3 regions of the Pseudarthrobacter sp. IC2-21 genome follow, and region 2 is predicted to be linked to each of the others. Evidence: riboswitches for the same ligand, from Rfam matches in the RefSeq annotation. Region 2 holds a riboswitch; each other region holds the start of a gene.
What was found. Region 2 has a riboswitch for cyclic di-AMP ahead of SBP01_RS03320 (hypothetical protein). Riboswitches for the same ligand answer to the same signal wherever they lie in the genome.

Region 1: linked by a shared signal. The riboswitch ahead of SBP01_RS03980 (C40 family peptidase) and the one ahead of SBP01_RS03320 (hypothetical protein) in region 2 are both predicted to bind cyclic di-AMP.
Region 3: linked by a shared signal. The riboswitch ahead of SBP01_RS10425 (LysM domain-containing protein) and the one ahead of SBP01_RS03320 (hypothetical protein) in region 2 are both predicted to bind cyclic di-AMP.

What each region holds. Positions count from the first base shown of each region.
Region 1 is NZ_CP139145.1:845,217-851,737, reverse strand. Features, by position in the region: gene SBP01_RS03990 (HNH endonuclease) at 1-360, opposite strand, end outside; gene SBP01_RS03985 (NlpC/P60 family protein) at 595-1,365, opposite strand; gene SBP01_RS03980 (C40 family peptidase) at 1,517-2,194, opposite strand; cyclic di-AMP (ydaO/yuaA leader) riboswitch at 2,265-2,425, opposite strand; gene SBP01_RS03975 (M23 family metallopeptidase) at 2,574-3,401, opposite strand; cyclic di-AMP (ydaO/yuaA leader) riboswitch at 3,405-3,642, opposite strand; gene SBP01_RS03970 (metal-dependent transcriptional regulator) at 3,790-4,482, opposite strand; gene serC (phosphoserine transaminase) at 4,750-5,880, shown strand; gene SBP01_RS03960 (MFS transporter) at 5,923-6,521, opposite strand, start outside.
Region 2 is NZ_CP139145.1:697,975-704,495, forward strand. Features, by position in the region: gene upp (uracil phosphoribosyltransferase) at 1-515, shown strand, start outside; gene SBP01_RS03315 (VOC family protein) at 581-961, shown strand; gene SBP01_RS03320 (hypothetical protein) at 1,066-1,782, opposite strand; cyclic di-AMP (ydaO/yuaA leader) riboswitch at 1,786-1,946, opposite strand; gene SBP01_RS03325 (ArnT family glycosyltransferase) at 2,103-4,181, opposite strand; gene SBP01_RS03330 (glycosyltransferase family 39 protein) at 4,188-6,311, opposite strand; gene SBP01_RS03335 (bifunctional glycosyltransferase family 2/GtrA family protein) at 6,308-6,521, opposite strand, start outside.
Region 3 is NZ_CP139145.1:2,258,681-2,265,201, reverse strand. Features, by position in the region: gene SBP01_RS10435 (ribonuclease Z) at 1-666, shown strand, start outside; gene SBP01_RS10430 (dienelactone hydrolase family protein) at 751-1,722, shown strand; gene SBP01_RS10425 (LysM domain-containing protein) at 1,789-2,604, opposite strand; cyclic di-AMP (ydaO/yuaA leader) riboswitch at 2,608-2,810, opposite strand; gene SBP01_RS10420 (coiled-coil domain-containing protein) at 3,176-4,522, shown strand; gene SBP01_RS10415 (TraR/DksA family transcriptional regulator) at 4,606-4,971, shown strand; gene SBP01_RS10410 (DNA alkylation repair protein) at 4,968-5,504, shown strand; gene SBP01_RS10405 (DUF1810 domain-containing protein) at 5,532-5,972, shown strand; gene SBP01_RS10400 (metallophosphoesterase) at 5,989-6,495, opposite strand.

The DNA.
Region 1 (6,521 bases), 150 kb from region 2:
TTTGCTGTTGTTGCATCGGAGGCAGGCGGCCACCAGGTTCTCCCACGAATCGGCACCGCCACGCGATTTGGGCTGCACGTGGTCGATGGTGTGGGCACCTTTGCCGCAGTAGGCACACCGGTGACCGTCGCGCCGGAGGACGCCGCGGCGGCTTACCGCGGTGCTCTGGTTATATCTGGGACGGATGTAACGGTTCAGGAGAATCACAGACGGGCGGCCCAGAATCTCCTGCGGCCCCACCACGGGGTCATCGCCCTCGGCAATAACACTGGCCTTGCCCGTGAGCACAAGCACCAGCGCCCGGCGGAAGGTGACTACCGCCAGCGGTTCATATCCAGCATTCAGAACGAGAGTGCGCATGCACTTACCTCTTTGTGGCCGCACCCGTCAGGGGCACGAGGGCCGGCTGCCCCCGGCATATCCGGGCTATGGATCGACACCACAAGAGTAAACAAAAAATGCCCGGATAAACTAATCGCTCGGTCCGGCCGTTTCCGGGATGCCCGGCCTGGCGGCTGCCGCCGCGTCCCTGAGGGAACAGACAGCAAAGGACCCCCGCCACCAGGCAGGGGTCCTTTGAAGGCTCAACAGCTGTTAGGACACGCGGATGAAAACCGGTCCTGATCCAACATTGGCGCTGAACACAACGGTCTGGTTGCCGTTGTAGCCGCCGTGCACGGCCTGGCCGTTGCCTGCGTAAACGGCAATGTGGGCCATGCCCGCGCCACCGTTTGCGTAGTAGATCAGGTCGCCGGGCTTTGCTTCTGCTGCACTGACGGTGCGGCCCAGGGAGAGGTAGCCTGCGGGCCAGTCATGGAAGTTGATGCCTACGGCGGCCAGTGAGTTGGTCACGAGCATGGTGCAGTCCTGGTTGACGCCCAGCTGGGCGTACGCTGCGGACAGGATGGCCTGGCCCTTGCCGCTGGCAGCGACCGGGGCGGCCGGAGCCGCGGGGGCGGACGAAGCAACCTTGATGGCGGCCGCAGGCGCCGCGGCGGGAGCGGCCGCGGCTGCCGGGGCTGCCTCAACAACGGGCTCGGGCTCCGGCTCTGCGACGGGAGCCGGCGTGGTGGTTACTGCCGGCTTCTCGTAGGAGATGGCGATCGTGGATTCAGCCGAAATAACGGCCGGCGCGGCCGTTCCAATTTCAAAGCTGGCCGTCGAAGCGGCTTCGCGCTGCACATTGGTATCAGCGGCGTTGGCCGCGATACCGCTGGTCAGGACCAGGCCGGAGGCAGCAGCGATAACCGCAGCCTGACGGCCCATGCCGCCGGCGTTGTCGCCGACAGCCTTGGCAATGACAGCCAGCGAGTTGGTCTTGGTGACCTCGGCGCGGTGCCGTGCAACAGTTGCACGTGTCGTCATCAATTTTTCTCTCTTTCGTGTTCCTCGGGACCGCGAGGGCAGCCCAAGGTCTTTGGACGCGCCGGCATCTTGGGGGTACGCCGGCACGCCCCGAACGGGGATTTAGCGAAGAGTTTCCAGGAAAGAAACGGGAGGAAGTCCGGAGTTAGGACTAGCCCAGGGTGTAGAAGGAGGACGTGCCCGTTGCTGCAGCGGCGTGCAGCAGGGTGCCTTGGGAGGGGTTGAGCGCGCTGATCATCATGCCGTTGCCCACGTAGATGCCCACGTGTGCGCCACCGTTCTGCATGACCAGGTCACCGGGGGACGGCGTGGAGGTGGGCCGCATGGCGTTCCAGGCATTGGTGCGGGGAATGCTGATGCCGGCCTGGGCGTAGACCCACTGGGTAAAGCCTGAGCAGTCCCAGCCATTGGGAGTGGTGCCGCCCCAGAGGTAGGGGTGGCCGATGCCGGTGTAGGCGATAGCTGCCAGGCCCGACGCGGCTGCCGAAGAAACGGCAGCTGCAGGCTTGGCTGCGGCATCCTTGGTTACGTCAGCAGCACGGCTTGCCGTTGCTGTTTCCGTTGCCGTGGACTGAGCACGGACCGGCGCGATCACGGGTGCAGCCGTGGTCTTGACTACCGGGCGCTCGAAAGACACGGTGGCAGTGGGTGCGGCGGTGACGGCAAGAGCAGCCTGGGCAGATCCGGACTCGGTAGACGCGGACACACCAGCGGTGGTGTCCGCGGCGTTGGCCGGAAGCCCCATGGTCAGGATGAGACCTGACGCGGCTGCGATAACAGCAGCCTGGCGACCTACGGTCCCGGCGTTTGCACTTACTGCCTTGGACACGGAGCCCAAAGGATTGGTGCGAACCGTTTGCGCACGGTGGCGCGCAGAATTATGGCGTGAAGACACGAAGGTAGCCTCTCCCAATGCCTGCGAGGTGAGCTGTCGGATTCGGATGGGAGTCACCCGGCCGCGCTGCTTCCTGGGAAGCTTTGCGACTTAACCCCAAGGCCTTCAGAATCGAAGACCAAAATTGGTTCCCCCGCCCCTGCCAGACGATGTCATGCGAACGGACCTTGAGCGGTGGCAGAGCTAGGCAATCCACTCAAGAACGTCAACTTCGGAAAAGTTGACGCGACTTAGACGTTACAGGACTTCAGAGCGAATGTCACATTCAGGTCACGGCAAGCCGAAGAGATTTGAGAGTTTGCCATCATTTGGCTCAGAGCCAGCCTGTGGGGTCAACGACTTCGCCGTTGACCTGAACCTCGAAGTGGAGGTGGCAGCCGGTGGAGGCGCCCGTGGTGCCGCTGAGGGCCACCACCTGGCCGCGGGTCACGGTCTGGCCAACGGTCACGGAGGCTGAGGACAGGTGGTTGTACGTGGTTTCCAAGCCGTTGCCGTGGTCGATCACGACGCGGTTGCCACCGCCGTACTGATGCCAGCCTACGAAGGTCACGGTGCCGCTGGCGGCGGCCAGGACCGAAGTTCCGCATTGGGCCACGTAGTCCTGGCCGCGGTGAAAGTCGCCGGTACCACCCGTAATGGGGCTGATCCTGAAGCCGAACGGGGACGCCGTGATGAGCTGCGCGAGCGGCGCTCCCAGGCTCCCGGCGGAGGCAGCCCGGGTAATGGACCCGGCCGACTGCGCACTCAACAGTTGTTTCAGCTTGCCGTCCGGGTCACCCTGGGTCACCACGGAAGAACGGCTGAAATCAATCTGGGCCCCGGCCGCGGCCGAAATCTCCGGCTGCGGAGCGGCTGACACGGCCGCAACGGAGTTGCCGGGCTGCTGGTCTGCCATGATCGGGCCCGTTGCCGGAACGGTGACGGTCAGGATCAGGCCGGTGGCAGCAAGTGCCACGCCGGCCTTCTGCCCAACACCGCTGGCGGCGGCGAAGTCGGTGACCTGCCGGAAGGCGCCCCGACGGCGGCGCCGCGCTTCACGCTGGGGATCGCGGGGCCTCTCCGCAGTGTGATCCTCAACCGCGCGGGGCGCAGCAGCGGGGCCGGCCGCGCGGCGGCGGCCCCTGGAGTAATGCGTGGTCAAGAATGTTCCTCTCTGGATAGCCTGCGAAGTTAGCTGTCGGATTCGGGTCAGAGAGTTCTAAGACCCGGTCCGCCGTTGCAAGCACTCGGCGCAGAGATACCCATGAGGGTCCTGGGAGAGGCTTGCTGCTGACGGACTTCACCCCAAGGCAGCCTTGCGACTGCCGGTTGTGGTTCCCCCGCCTCTGCCAGTGGATGACTCGTGCACCTGATCCGCTGGCAGAGCTCGGCTCCGGATCAGGTAACGCTTTTATATCGACGCTTGGGTTTAAACTATAGGCGATCAAAACGGGCAGTAACAATTCCGTTATATTTGCGGAACTGACGGCCGTGCGCTAGCCCCTTGCGTCGGGGTGCCGCAGAGCGGCCTCCTGCTGGAGCTCCCGGCCCTAGCTGATGGAAACGAAAACGTGGGCCGCGACCTCGGGCGGCAACTCGAGCGCACCTTCAATGCCCGGAACCCGCACTGATATGTACTCGCCGACGCGCTCGAGGGAGACTGCCGCGCCGGGCCGGATGCCCCCTTCGTCGAGCTGCACCAGCAACTCGGGTTCCACCTGGATGGGCTCGGCCAGCCTGCTGACGGTCACGCTCGACGTCGGCCCGTATCCGCGCATGGCCTCAACGAGATTAATCACACCTGCTTCCGGCAGGGCGGCAGCACCCCCCAGCGCAGCCAGCCCGGGGATGGGGTTGCCGTAGGGCGACTTGGTGGGGTGGTCAAGGAGTTGGTAGATGCGCCGTTCCACACGCTCGCTCATCACATGCTCCCAGCGGCACGCCTCGTCATGGACGTACGCCCAGTCCAAGCCAATGACATCGGCCAGGAGCCGCTCGGCGAGCCGGTGTTTGCGCATGACTTCGGTGGCGCGCTTGCGGCCGGTGTCGGTAAGTTCCAAATGACGGTCTCCGGAGACCACTACCAGGCCGTCCCGCTCCATCCGGCCAACAGTTTGGGACACGGTAGGTCCGGAATGGCGCAGCCGCTCGGCGATGCGGGCGCGGAGGGCAACGATGTTTTCTTCTTCAAGCTCCAAAATGGTTCGAAGATACATCTCCGTGGTATCGATCAGATCCGTCATCCAGCTCAGCTCCTCGAGCACAGTACCTTGCGTTGACCCACCGTATCGCGTTCAAGCCGCAGCGAGGTCCAGTAAAAAGCTTAGCCTATTTTGAATTTGTCCGGATAATCGGCCGCCGTCTCACTGGCCAGACTGTGACGGTGCCGGTTGCAGCCCTGTCCAGGGTTTCAGGCAGAATAAAAGCGGCCCTCGTTGCAGTCGCCGCTGATTGCCGGCCACCCCACCGTCCCGGACGCCAAACATGTCCATGCCGAAATTGGAGCCCTTGTGAGCGAAACCAGCATCACTATTCCCGCCGATCTCCTGCCCAAGGACGGACGCTTCGGTGCGGGACCGTCCAAGGTCCGGCCGGAGCAGCTTGAGGCACTCCAGGCAGCATCGCGGACCATCCTGGGCACTTCCCACCGCCAGGCGCCCGTCAAGAACCTGGTGGGTTCCGTCCGGGAGGGCCTCAGCCAGTTCTTCCGCGCCCCGGAGGGCTACGAAGTTGTTCTCGGCGTCGGCGGCTCCACCGCATTCTGGGACATCGCCAGCTTCGGGTTGGTGGAAAAGAAGGCCCAGCACCTGTCCTTCGGCGAGTTCGGTTCCAAGTTCGCGGCCGCCACCAACAAGGCGCCGTTCCTGGAGGGCTCGTCCATCATCAAGTCCGAGCCGGGCACCCGGCCGGCCGCCCGGGCCGAAGCCGGCGTGGATGTTTATGCCTGGCCGCAGAACGAAACTTCCACCGGCGTCGCGGCTCCCGTCCAGCGCGTGGAGGGTGCCGACGCCGGCTCCCTCGTGCTGGTTGATGCCACCTCCGCCGCCGGGGGGCTTGATGTGGACGTGGCCGAGGCGGACGTGTACTACTTCGCCCCGCAAAAGAATTTCGCGTCCGACGGCGGCCTGTGGCTGGGCCTGTTCTCCCCCGCCGCCCTGGAACGCGCCGCGCGCATCAAGGCCAGCGACCGCTGGATCCCGGATTTCCTGGACCTGCAGACGGCCATTGATAACTCGAGGCTGAACCAGACGTACAACACACCCTCGCTCACCACGCTGGTGACCCTCGATGCCCAGGTTCAGTGGCTGAACAAAAACGGCGGGCTCGATTTCGCCAGCAAGCGCACTGCCGACTCAGCCGGCCGGATCTACGCCTGGGCCGAGGCCTCCGGCTACGCCACACCGTTCGTGGCCAAGGCCGAGGACCGCTCCAACGTCATCGCCACCATCGATTTTGATGACTCGATCGACGCCGCCGCGATCGCCAAGGTGCTGCGCGCCAACGGTGTGGTGGACACTGAGCCGTACCGGAAGCTGGGCCGCAATCAGCTCCGGATCGCCACCTTTGTCGCCATCGAGCCGGACGATGTTTCCGCCCTGCTGGCCAGCATCGACTACGTCGTGGGCGAGCTGCGCAAGTAACGTCCACACGGCATGAGCGTCCCGCAGGGGAGCGTAAGTGCGTCAGCGTTCGACGGCGTCGTCCGGGTTCTGGTCCCGGGCGGCGCCGTTTGCTGTGTCCCCCAGTGTGGAGACGACGCGGAAGAGGCGCAGGCCGCGGGCCCGCCGGTTGAATGTCAGCCGGAGCTGCCGCGCCCGGATGATCCACACCATGCCGATCAGGGCCGCGGCGATCCCGGAGGCGGCGGCCACGGTCAGCGACCAGCGGGGGCCGGCCACATTGGCCACCCACCCCACCAGCGGCGCCCCGATGGGTGTGCCGCCCATGAAGATGGCCATGTACAGGGCCATGACTCTGCCCCGCATGACCGGATCGGTGGTGGTCTGGACGTAGCCGTTCGCGCTGGTCATCATGGTGATTGCAAACAGGCCCACCGGCACCAGCGCAACACCGAACCAGAAGTAGTCCGGGGCCAGGGCGGCCAGTCCGGAGGTCACGCCGAAGGCAGCGGCCGCGCCGAAGATCATCCGCAGCCGGGGTTTGCCCCGGCCGGCGGACAGGAGTGCGCCGGTCACGGACCCGATGGCCATGATCGAATTCATCAGCCCGAAGGCGCTGGCGTCCAGCCCGAACTCCGTCCCCACCATGGCAGCGATGAAGA
Region 2 (6,521 bases):
ATGAGGCCACGCGCGATGTGCGCACCCAGCCCGTGACCATCGAAACGCCGGTGAGCACCACCGTGGGCACCGCCTTCACCAAGCCCACCCCGCTGGTGGTCCCCATCCTCCGCGCCGGCCTGGGCATGCTTGAGGGCATGACCAAACTGGTCCCCACTGCTGAGGTGGGTTTCCTGGGCATGGCCCGCGACGAGGAAACGCTGGACATCATCACCTACGCCGAGCGTCTGCCGGAGGACCTTACGGACCGTCAGATCTTTGTCCTGGATCCCATGCTGGCTACCGGCGGGACCCTCCGCGAAGCCATCAAGTTCCTGTTCAAGCGCGGCGCCTCCGACGTCACCTGCATTTGCCTGCTGGCCGCGCCGGAAGGCCTGGCCAAGCTGGAAGAAGAACTGGCGGATGCCAACGTGACCATCGTCCTGGCCTCCATCGACGAAAAGCTCAACGACAAGTCCTACATCGTTCCCGGGCTCGGCGATGCTGGAGACCGCCTCTACGGCATTGCCGGCTAGCTTCCGGAGCAAGAGGGCGGTAAGAGGGCCTTCCGGTTTCAGGACCCCGCCGCTAGCCTGTGCGGATGGACTGGAAACTTGAACTTGTCTTTGTCCCTGTGTCCGACGTGGACCGTGCGAAGGATTTCTACGTCAACAAAGTCGGCTTCAACGCTGACTACGACGAGCGGCCCAGTGAGGGCATCCGTTTTGTCCAGCTGACGCCGCCCGGATCCGCCTGTTCCATCTGCATTGGCGAGGGCCTCAACGACGCCCCGCCGGGGACGGCCCCGAGCCTGCAGATGGTGGTCAGCGATATCCAGGCTGCCCACGCCCATCTCAAGAAGAACGGGGTGGATGTGAGTGACGTGGACGTGCAGGACTGGGGCCATTTTGTGTACTTCGCGGATCCCGACGGCAACAAGTGGGCCGTGCAGTACATCCCGGGCCGGGAGTCCCAGGGCTGATTCAGCTGGATTCAGCCAGGGAAATATTCAGCCAAAGAAGGCAGCAGGCCCTGAACCGGGGGATTCAGGGCCTGCTGCGGCTGTGCGGATTCCGGGGAATCGGATCAGTACCAGTTGTGTGACAAGTGGAAGTTCAAAGCACCGCACGGCGACTGGTAGCGCTCCTGGATGTAGTTCAGGCCCCAGTTGATCTGTGTGCGGTAGTTGGTGAGGTAGTCCGCGCCGGCACTGGCCATCTTCTCTGCAGGCAGCGACTGGACGATGCCGTAGGCACCGCTGCTGGCGTTGGTGGCCGTGGTGGTCCAGTCGGATTCCTTGGTCCACAGCGTCTGGAGGCACTGCATCTGGTCAGCGGACCAGCCATAGCTGCCCAGCTGGCCGGCGGCGTAGGCCTGGGCTCCTGCCGGGTCATTGACTGCCACCACGGGCGCAGGCTCAGGTGCGGGCGCCGGTTCAGGTGCCGGTGCGGGTGCCGGCACGGGCTCCGGCGCAGGAGCTGGAACCGGTGCGGGTGCAGCTGCGGGCTCGGCGGCCTGCGGGGCCACGCTGATTTCAGCAGCGGCGGCCTCCGGCGCAGATTTGGCTCGTATTTCGGCCTTTTCCATCGTCAATCGGGATTCGATGTCGGCAGCGGACAGTTTCTGCGTGTCGCTGACGGCCGTCAGGCTGCCGGACTCGGATGCTTGGCCTGCTGCGCCCAACCCGATGAGGAGCGTGAGCGCCGTCCCTATAACGGCCACACGCTGTCCCAGCGTGGGAATCCGGTTGCGGAGCTTGTTTGACCCGTCCTGCGGGCGCGTTTGTACCTTGGATTCAGACATGATTGATCGCCTCTCACACCTGCGGAGTTAGCTGTCGGGTTCGGATGAGGGCATCCGGCCACACGGAATATCACGTGCTGGCTTCACCCCAAGGGCACTAAAAGCCCGGGACTCTGGGTCCCCCGCCTCTGCCTCGGTCGAACGGAATCCGGGAAGCGGCAGAGCTTGGCGTCATCCGGATGTGCGGACCAAACGGGAACCGCACGTTATCAACGGTACCGGAGGAGGCCGTCGAAGTCACATTTTGGTAACGAGGATCACGACGTCGGCGTGTTGGCTTGCGGTGCCTGGCGCCGGAGGGGTGCCGCAACGCTACGCGGCTAACCAACCAGCGCGTAAACCGTGGTTCCGCCGATGGATTGCGCAGGGAACGTTGCCGCCACCCACTGCGCAATCTGGGATGCGGCGTCCGAGCCGCTGGTGGACCGCATCGTTCCGCCGGCAATGAAGTAGTGGATCTTGCCTTGCGCCACCAGATCCTGGAACCCGCCAAGGCTGGGGGAGGGGTCCGTTCCATTGAAGCCGCCCACGGGCATGACCGGCAGTTGCGTTGCCAACTGGTAGCCGGCCGCATTGTTGGAACCCACGACGGCGGCCGCCCAGGTATAGCGGGACGCGTCACTTCTCAGGGCGGTCACCAACTGAGCCGACGGCGAGGTGGCACCCAGAAGGCCACCCATTCCGCCGGCCTGCCGGCTGGTGCCGCCCGGTCCATTGATGTTGGCGCCGGTGCCGCTGGCGGTGCCGCCAGGCCCGTTGGGATTGGCGCCGTTCCGTAACGGGTTACCTTGGCCGGCTGCAGCAGGACCGCCTGGACGGAACCCGCCTGCGCTCGTGGCAGGTCCGGCGCTGACGATCGCGCCGCTGTGGACGGCCGCGGCCGTTGATAGCGAGAACGCCAGCGGTCCGGCAAGGGAGGCGGCGACGGCGAGGACCGCCGTCGTCCGCTGCACCACACGGAAGCTCAGGTAACGGCCGAACAAGACACCCGCCGCGCCCGCAAGCCCGGCGGCCAGGACAAACCAGCGGAGCCACGGACCGTAGGCGGAGGTGGTGCCCAAAAGGGCGAAGCCCATGCTTGCCGCAGCCGCCACGGCAGCGGCGAGCAGCAGCGCTGCGGCGGGCTGCCGCCGGTGCTGCCAGAGGAGGACGCCGCCCAGCCCGGCCAGGCCGGCGATTCCGGGCGCAAGTGCCACCGCGTAGTAGGGGTGGATAATGCCCGCCATGAAACTGAAGACCAGCCCCGTGACCAGCACCCACGAGCCCCACATGATGACGGAGGCGCGGACACCATCCGTGCGAGGTGCCCGCCGGCCCACCCACAGCAGGCCGGCGGCGAGGATCAGCACGGACGGCAGCAGCCACGCAATCTGGCCGCCGAACTCACTGCTGAACATCCGCAACGGGCCCGGAACGCCCCACCCGTTGCCGCCGCCCACGCTCCCGGTTTCGTCACCGCTCAGGCGGCCCAAACCGTTATAGCCCAGCGTGAGCTCAATGATCGAGTTGTTCTGCGAACCGCCAATGTACGGCCGCAAGTTTGCCGGCGTGAGCTCCACGGCGAGGAGCCACCACCCTGCGGCGGCCACCATGGCCGCACCCGCCGCCGCCAGGCGAAGCAGGCGACGGCAGATTCCTTCCGGTGCCGCCACAAAGTAGGCCACGGCAAAACCGGGAAGCACCAGCAGCACCTGGAGCTGTTTGGTGAGGAAACCGAAGCCCAGGAGCACGCCGGCCAGCACCAGCCAGCGCACCTTCCCGTCCTGAATGGACCGGAGTGTCGCGTAGCCGGCGGCGGTCATGAGCAGAACAAGCAGGGCATCGGGATTGTTGAACCGGAACATCAGCGCGGCCACCGGTGTGATCGCCAGAACCACGGCCGCCAGCAGGCCCGCCCGGTGTGCCAGGAGGCTATCGGCAGCGGCCGGCCCCGCTGCCCGCCGTACTGCGAGATACAGCAGCCACGCCGTGGCCACCCCCATGAGCGCTTCGGGTACCAGGACGCTCCATGAACTCAAGCCGAAGAGCCGGACCGACAGGCCCATGATCCACAGCGATGCCGGAGGTTTGTCAACGGTGATGGAATTGGCGGCGTCCGAAGAGCCGAAGAACCAGGCGGTCCAGTCCTGGGAGCCCGCCTGGGCCGCCGCGGAATAAAACGCATTTGCCCAGCCCGATGCTCCCAGGTTCCAGAGGTACAGCACCGCCGTGGCCACCAGGACCGCGGCCAACTCCAGACGCAGCCGGAGGAGCCTGCGACGGGCGCCACGTGATGGGCCGGACCGTGAATGGCCGTCCTGTGAACGGGCCGCCGGGAAACCTTCCGGCACAGGAACACCGCGCCGGCCGTCCGTGGGCCCCTGAAGCCCGCCGGCATGGCCCGGGATATCGATGGCCACGGTGGGCTACTTCGCCAACGCGTACACGGTAGCGCTGCCCACGGTTTGGGACTGGAAGTTGGCCTGAACCCAGGCTGCCACTTCGGAGTTACCGCCCCGGCCGCCCATGCCCCCGCCCATGCCACCGCCTTCGATGAAGTAGCCGATCTCGCCCTTGGACACCATGTCCTGGAACTGTGCCAGCGTGGGGTAAGGGTCGCCGCCATTCCAGCCGCCCAGGGCAATAACACTGGTGTTTGTTGCCAGTTCCAGGCTGGCTGCCTGGGTAGCGCCGGAGACAATCGCGGACCACTTTGTGGTGGTGGAGGAGAGCAGGGCGGTCACCGCAGAATCCGCCGTTCCCTCACTGCCGGGGCCGTCAGCGCCCGGCAGGCCGCCCAAAGCACTGTCGCCGGCAGCAGTATCGCCGCCTGCACCCCCGGCGGAGGAGCCGTCGCTTGAACTGCCGGCCCCGGTGCGGCCGTCCCGGAAACCGGCTGTCCGGTTGCCGAAGCCGCCTGTTGAGGACCCCGCGGGCCCCGACGTCGGGATGGAGCCTGAGTGCGCGGAGGCGGCAGTCGCCAGGGTCCACGCCCCGGTGCCCAGGCCCCCGGCCAGAATGGAAACTACGACGACGGCGGCCGCACCGGCGTGCCGGAACCTGCCGGCGGTGCCCCGGGCGTCGAGCCGAAGGATCACCGCCGCGCCGGCAAGGACGCCGAGGACGACGATGACGATGCGCAGCCATGGGAGCCAGGACACATCGCGGCCCAGCAGCACCGCGGACCAGATGGAACTGCCCAGGATAACGACGGCCAGGACGATCCGGGCTGGCCAGTAACCCCGGCCACGCCACAGTTCCACAGATCCGATGCCCGCCAGGGCTGCGATTGCCGGCGCCAGCGCCACGGAATAGTAGGGGTGGACGATGCCGCTCATGAAGCTGAAGACACCCGCCGTGACCAGAAGCCAGCCGCCCCACAGGATCAGGGCAGCACGGGTACGGGAGGTCCGAATTTCCCTCCGGGTGAACCACAGGCCGGCAGCCAGCAGGATCAGGGCCGCGGGCAACAGCCAGGCAACCTCGGCGCCGAAGCTGGTGCCGAACATCCGCAGCAGGCCGGCGGCTCCGCCGAACCCGCCGTTGCCGCCGCCGAAGCCGCCCGCACCCGTCCCGCCCGGCGCACCGGCGCCGCCACCTGGCATACCCTCGCCCGAGCCGGTGATGCGGGACAAGCCGTTGTAGCCGAAGGTCAGCTCCAGGAAACTGTTGGTGGTTGAACCGGCCATGTAGGGCCGTGCCGAGGCCGGAGTCAGTTGGAAAAGTGCCACATAGCTCCCCGCCACCACAACGATGCCGCCCACTGCACCGAGAAGGTGCAGTATCCGCCGTCCCGCAGTGGTGGGCGCCGCCCAGAGATATGCGAGGCCAAGGGCAGGAACAATCAGGAAACCCTGCAGCATCTTGGTGAGGAAGGCCAGGCCCACCACGGCTCCGGCGGCCGCGAGCCACTTCCACCCCGCCTGCTCAATGGCGCGGGTGGTGAAGTACGCGGCGAGGACCAGGCAAAGGGTGAGCAAAGCGTCGGGGTTGTTGAACTTGAACATCAGCGCCGCCACCGGAGTCAGCGCCAGGGCGCCCCCGGCCAGCAGGCCTGCCCCCGGTCCGGAGATGCGTTTGACGGTCAGGTAAAGGATGCCGACGGCGGCCACTCCCATGAGCGCTTCGGGCACCAGCATGCTCAGCGACGAGAAGCCGAAGATCCTTCCCGCGAGGGCAGGAATCCAGAGTGCGGCAGGGGGCTTGTCCACCGTGATCGCGTTGCCGGCATCCAGTGAACCGAACAGGAAGGCCGTCCAGTCTTTGGTTCCGGCCTGGATGGCGGCGGCGTAGAAGGAGTTGCCATATCCGGTGGCCGCGAGGTTCCACAGATACAGGACTGCCGTGGCCACCAGGAGAGCCGCAGCCGAAGGCCGGACCCAGCGGGGCTGGCTGCCGAACGCGTACCGGGTCCAGCGAGTGCCGGGACCCGGGGCCGTTCCCGAGGGAACTGCGTGCCCGGAATGTGCGCCGGCGTCCGGCACGGCAGGAGCCTCCTGCGGGGCGCCGGAAGTGGGGCCGGCGTCAGCCGGTGTGATGGTGGAGGTCATGATGCTGCCGTTTCCGTCGAAGAAGTAGTGGGGGATGTGGCCGCAGGGACTGCCGGGCCGCGGAAAACCCACAGCCGGAACAGCAGGAACCTGACTGCGGTAGCGGCAAGATTCGCGGCCACCACCGTGAGGACTTCCGCCCAACGGTCCGGCGTCGTCGTACTGTGCACCACGGCGAGTGCCCCGGAGGTGAGTAGCAGGCCGATGCCG
Region 3 (6,521 bases), 1.6 Mb from region 2:
ATGGCGCTTGACGGCGTGAGCCATCCGGTCCATCTGCATTACCCGGCCTCCGGCGAGGCCGTGGTCCGTGCCCTCGTGTCCGTCAGCACTCCCGGACTTGACCTCCGGCTGTATCCGCACGACGGTCCCGGCACCATCGCTCCGGGGCTGCAGGTCCGGCCCCTGAAGCATCGCATCGAAACATACGGGTACAGGCTGGACGAGCCTGACGGCCGCACTCTTCTGCCGGACAGGCTCGCCGCAGCCGGGATCCGGGGCGCCGACGTGGGGAGGCTGCAGCTGGCGGGCGCTCTGGGCGGTGTCCGTCTGGAGGATGTGAGTGTTCCCCGGGCGGGGCAGAGCTTCGCCTTCGTGATGGACACGGCGCCGTGCGCAGGGGCGCAGGAATTGGCGGATCGGGTGGACCTCCTGGTGGCGGAGTCAACGTTCAGTGACGACGACGCCGGGCTGGCCAGGCAATACTCGCACCTCACCGCCGGGCAGGCGGGTGAGTTGGCGGGCAGCGCCGAAGCCCGCACGCTGATCCTGACCCACTTCTCCTCACGGTACGGCGACGACCTCACCCTCCTCGTGGACCAGGCGCGGCGCCGCGCCGGCGGCTCCGCAGTGATCGCCGCCAGGGACCTGGACCGGTTCGCCTTTCCAAAACGGCGTCGGCTGCCTTAGGCCGCGGGACGGAAGGGGCAGCCGCCCCTTGCCGGAGATTGTGTTTCGGGAGCAGGATATTAGCCTCACGCGAGGAGGCCGGCCATGATCCAGCTTGGAAAGTATGAACGGTACCTGATCGAGGAATTCTTTGATGATTACCGCGCCCGTGCCATGGCGCATCAAACGTTCACGCGGCGGGTCGCTTTCATCACGGGCAGCATGGCCGCGGCGTCGGCCGCGATGCTGCTGGTGGGGTGCACGCCCGAGGAAGTCCCGCGGGGAACCGAACCGATGCCGTCGCCCTCTGCTTCGACGACGGGTACCGGCATGGCATCCGGCGGGCCGGTACCGGGGGCGAAGAGTCCGTTGTCCGTCCCCGAGGGTGCGGCAGGATTGACGACGGCGACCGTCGCGTTCGGTGCGGACGGTACAGAAATCAGCGGCTACCTTGCCCGTCCCGCGTTGGGCGCTGCGGGTCCGGCCGTACTGGTGTGTCATGAGAACCGCGGGTTGACCGCGCACATCCAGGACGTGGCGCGCCGTTTCGCCAAAGCCGGCTATGTGTCGCTGGCACCGGACCTGCTGAGCAGGGAAGGAGGCACGGGCAGCCTGGATCCGGACGCCGTCCCCGGAGCGCTGACCAACGCCGGGTCAGCCCGCCATGTTGCCGATTTTGCTGCGGCCTTTGACTATCTGCGCGGCCAGGAGTTCGTGGACAAAGGACGGATCGCCATGAACGGCTACTGCTTCGGCGGCGGGATCACCTGGCAGGCGGCCACGGAACTACCCGGGCTCAAGGCCACGGCAGCGTTCTACGGGCCCGCGCCGGACCTGAACCGGGTGCCGGAGATCAAGGCCGCGGTGTTCGGGGTGTACGCCGAACTGGACAAGCGGATCACCGGAACCATGCCGGCACTCCGCGATGCCCTGGACGCCACCACGGTGGCGCATCAGCTCACCGTGTACCCCGGCGTGGACCACGCCTTCCACAATGACACCGGGGACCGGTGTAACCAGACCCAGGCAACGGCTGCCTGGAATGACATGCTGTCCTGGTTCGGGAAGTACGTGTGAGTGCGCAGCAGCGGCGGACGACGGCGGTCGGCATACTGCCGCGCGCCGCCGTCCAACCGGCCGGGGTCACGCCACGTGGACGAAGGATGCGCCCTGGAGCCAGCTGATGGAGTGGACCTGGGTCTTGAAACCGTCGACGCCGCCGCTGACAACCTGGCCGTTGCCGGCAAAGACACCAACGTGTCCGGCGGTGATCACCAGGTCACCCGGAGCGGGCGTGCCAACAACGCTTCCGTACTGGAAGAACTGGCCCGGGGCAAGGTCTCCGACACTCTTACCGGCTGAGCGCAGTGCCTTCTCCACCATGGCGGTGCAGTCCTGCTGGACGCCGAGCTGGGAGTAGGCAGAGGCCAGGATCGCCGAGCCGGCTGCTCCGGTGGCAGCCTGGGCCGGGGCCGGGCTGGACGCGAGCTTGACGCCGGTGTTGGCCGGTGCAGTCGGCGCCGCGGCGGCCTTGGCTGCGGGGGCGGGAACCGATGCCGGTGCCGGTGCCGGTGCGGCCTGCCCGGCGGCAGGGATCCGGATTTGGTTGCCCGGGTAGATGATGCTGTCCAGCGACAGGCCGTTTGCGGCCAAAACGTTGCTGAGTGCCACGCCGTTGGCCGCGGAGATCTGGCCCAGTGTGTCGCCGGATACGACAGTATGCACAGCGGCTGCGGCCGGAGCCGGAGCCACGGCTGCTGCGGGTGCGCTTACCTGGCCTTGAGGGGTGACCGTTCCGGAGTCTTCGGGTCCGTGGACGCCGGCGTGGGCAGGGGTGCTGAAGCCGAAAAACAGGCCGGATGCGGCGGCGACCACGAGGGCCGGCCGTCCGATCATCAGTGCACGGGATGTAGTGGGGGTGGCTGCACGATGGCGTGCGGCAGTGGACTTCTTGGACATGGTTGTTTGCCTCTCCCATGCCTGCGGGGTGAGCTGTCGGGTTCGGGTTGGAGAGACCCGGCCGGGATCGCCGCCTCAAGGGACGGGACGAGTGCCGACTTAACCCCAAGGCCTGTTCAGGCCGTGGAAATGTGGTTCCCCCGTCCCTGCCAGTTGCATTGCGTCTGGGATCCCGGGTCAGTGGCAGGGCTCGGCATACTGACGGGAATGTCCTGGCCTAAAACCAGGGCACCCAACGACCATAGCGGCTGCTTTTCCCGAATGTCACATTCCGGTAACGGAATGTACGGCCGGAATTCATCCGCGCGGCGCGGAGCGTTCCTGGGCCAGGGACGACGACGATGCAGGTCACCGCGCGGGATGCGTATATGCCCCCACAGGTCATCCAACTGATTCAATTCTCCCCAAAAAGGGCACTGGAACGCCGTCCGCAGGCCGGCCAAGGCGAATATTTCCTGGCGCCGGCAAGGCCGGAGACGTGGACCGTGGCGGGCTGACCGGCCCGGTCCGGGGCCTGACGCGGGACCGATATTCCCCGGAATCGGAGACTTGCCCGGTAGGCTCACGGACTATGTCCCTGCTTGCCCACAAATTGCGGCTGACCGGCCTCGCGGCCGTGCTTGCACTGGCTGTGGCCGCCTCGTCTTCCATGCTGCCGGCCCGCGCCGCGGACCCGGCTCCTCCCGGCGGCTATCCTTCCTGGCAGGACGTGGAGGGAGCCAAAACAAGCGAGGCCGCCACGGCCGCTGAAGTCACCAAAATCGGTGACCTGCTCGGCGGCCTGCAGGCCGAGGCAGAGGCGCTGGGCAATGCGGCCGTCACCGCTGCCGCCGGATACTCGGTGGCGCAGGACGATCTTCGGGCTGCCGGTTCCAAGGCGGACGCCCTGGCCGTGCAGGTGGCACGGGCGAAGGAGGAATCGAGCCTGCATAAGAGGGAAATCGGAGCCCTCGCCGCGCAGTCCTATAAGACCGGCGGCACAAATATGGGGTTCTTCGTGGCGCTCGATGCCTTGCAGACGAACAGTATCCACGCCCTGAACATTGTCCGGATCGTCAGCGACAAAACCTCGGTGCTGGTTCACAAATCAGCTGAGGCCGAACGGATCGCGGACGCGCTGGCCGAGCAGGAGCGCGCCGCCAAAACTGAGCGCGAACGCCTTGCCGGCATTGCCGAAGCCAAGCTGTCCTCGGCGCAGGCCGCCCAGCGCGCAATGGTGCAGCACGTCACGGAACAGCAGCAGCACAGTCAGGAACTCACCGCCCAGCTCGCTTCCCTGAAGGGCACCACGGCAGCCGTCGAAGGAGAGTTCCGGCAGGGCCAGGCTGCTGTGGCCGCCTACGAGGCATCCCAGGCGGCCAAACGTGCGGCAGCGGAGGAGCGGGCACGCCAGCAGGCTGAAGCTGCTGCCCGGGCTGCCGCCCAAACCCCGGCAGATCCTGCGCGCCCAAATCCCGAACCCCACAATCCGGCGCCCCAAAATCCGGCGCCGCAAAACCCCGTACCCCAAAATCCGGTACCCGCACCTCCCGCACCGCCGCTGGAAAGCCCGACGCCGGCCCCGCCGCCCGCCGTCGTCGTTGTACCTTCCGTTCCGGGCGGCGCCGTCAACGATCCCGCCGGTGCCCGCAATTATGCCGCCGGGCGGCTTTCCGCATACGGCTGGGAACAGGACCAGTTCCAATGCCTGGCGCAGCTATGGACGAAGGAATCCAACTGGCTCACCACGGCCACCAACCCGTATTCAGGGGCCTACGGCATCGCGCAGGCGCTCCCGGCCAGCAAGTATGGCAGCACAGGCAGCGACTGGCTCACCAGCTACCGCACCCAGGTTGACTGGGGGCTTGCCTACATCCTGAACCGCTACGGCTCCCCGTGCGGCGCCTGGAATCACTCCGTCATCAGGAATTGGTACTGACGGCCCCGCCGGCGTGCGGCCCGGCCCCTGCAGCCTCGGTGAAGCTGCAGGTCCGGCGGACTCCGCGGCGTTAGGCTTTTCCCATGGCTGACTTTGAACGGTTCCGGATCCTGCTGGAGGAAGAGCGGGGCCGGAAGCTGGCACTGCTGCCAGCGCTACGGGCCGATATTTCCGCTGCCAATGCCGCCCGACAGGACTCCAATGTGGACGACGAACATGACCCCGAGGGCGCCACCATTGCCTTCGAACTGTCACAGGCAGCGGCGCTGCTGAACCAAAGCAGTGCCGGTCTGGCGGAGGTCGAAGCGGCACTGCACAGAATCTCGGACGGCACCTACGGGGTGTGTGCCGTCTGCGGAGGACCAATCGCCGAGGGCCGCCTTGAGGCGCGGCCCTGGACCCTGTACTGCATTGAGCATTCCGGCGCGGGACGCCGGCACGGTAGGTGAGCCCGGTGAATCAAACCGTGCAGGACGCGGCCCGGTTCATCGACACCACCCTGCAGAATGAAGGCACCTGGTACCGGTCGGAGGAAGTGGAATCACGCCTGGGCGGGGCCCTCAGTTCCTACGGCGCATCAGTTGGAGCCGTGCGGGGAACCATCCGGGACGCCGGCACGAAATTCAAGGGCCTCGCCCACGACGACGTGACGGCACTCGCCTCGCAACTGTGGGGCCAGCCCGGGCCGGGCAGGCGGGCCGTCTACGAGCGGCGCCTGGCCGCCGTCGTGCTCCTGCAATCCCGGGTGGCCCTCCTGCGGCACTCGGACCTGACCCGGCTGGAAGGCTTCATCCGGTCGGCGCACACAGCGGAGTTGGTGGACCCCCTGACGGCCGACGTCGTGGTTCCGCTGCTCGCGGCGCTGGAGGGCGCGGACCGCCAACGCGCCGGGGTGGTGATGGCACGCTGGAGCCGGGATCCTGACGGCTGGGTCCGCCACGCCGCGGCCCTCGCTACCGGAACCCCGGCCCCCACAACCTGAATTCACGCCTGACAGAAGGAGACGCACATGACCACCACCTACAACCTGGAACGCTTTGTTGAGGCACAGGAGAGCGGCGGTACGTACCGGCAGGCGCTGTCGGAACTGCAACTGGGCAGCAAACGGGGCCACTGGATGTGGTTCATTTTCCCCCAGATTGCCGGACTCGGCAGCAGCCCCACGTCCGTGAAGTATGCCATCAGCTCATTGGAGGAGGCACAGGCCTACCTGAAGCACGACGTCCTGGGACCCCGGCTCCTCGAGTGCAGCGTAGCCGTGTCCACCCATACCGGGCGTTCCGCCGCCGATATCTTCGGCGGCATCGACGCGAAGAAACTGCGTTCCTCCATGACCCTGTTCCTGCGTGCAGCGCCCGGCGAGACGGTTTTCAAAACCGTGCTGGCACAGTTCTTCGACGGCCAGCCGGACCCCGCCACCGACGAACTGCTCGCCGCGCACCACGACTGACCCCGCCGGCCCGGCATCATTGCTTCCGGACCACCTCCAGCTGCACGTGCCCCAGGATCCCGCCGTCCACCGTCGCGGTCATGTACGTGCAAAAAGGCTGGCGCCGGCGGTCCGTGGGCGAGCCGGGGTTGAGCAGGCGTAAACCTCCTGGCGACGTTGCGTCCCAAGGGATGTGGCTGTGGCCGAACACCAGAACATCGGACTCCGGGAACAACGCTTCGGCACGCTCGTTTCTGCCCTTTGCCGGACCGGTCTCGTGCACTACGGCGAACCGGACGCCTTCGAGCACCACGTACTGCCTTTCCGGAAGCCTGCGGCGGATCTCCGGCCCGTCATTGTTGCCGTAGACCGCCACCAGCTGCCGGCTCCGCTGTTCAAACCGGTCCAGCAGTTCCGGGTTCACCCAGTCGCCGGCATGGAACACCACGTCCGCGCTTTCGACGGCGTCCCACACCTGGGCGGGCAGTTCCCGCGCACGCTTGGGGACATGTGTGTCTGAGACGAGCAGAAGGCGCAGCGGCATATGTGAATCCTGCCATGCGCCCCTGT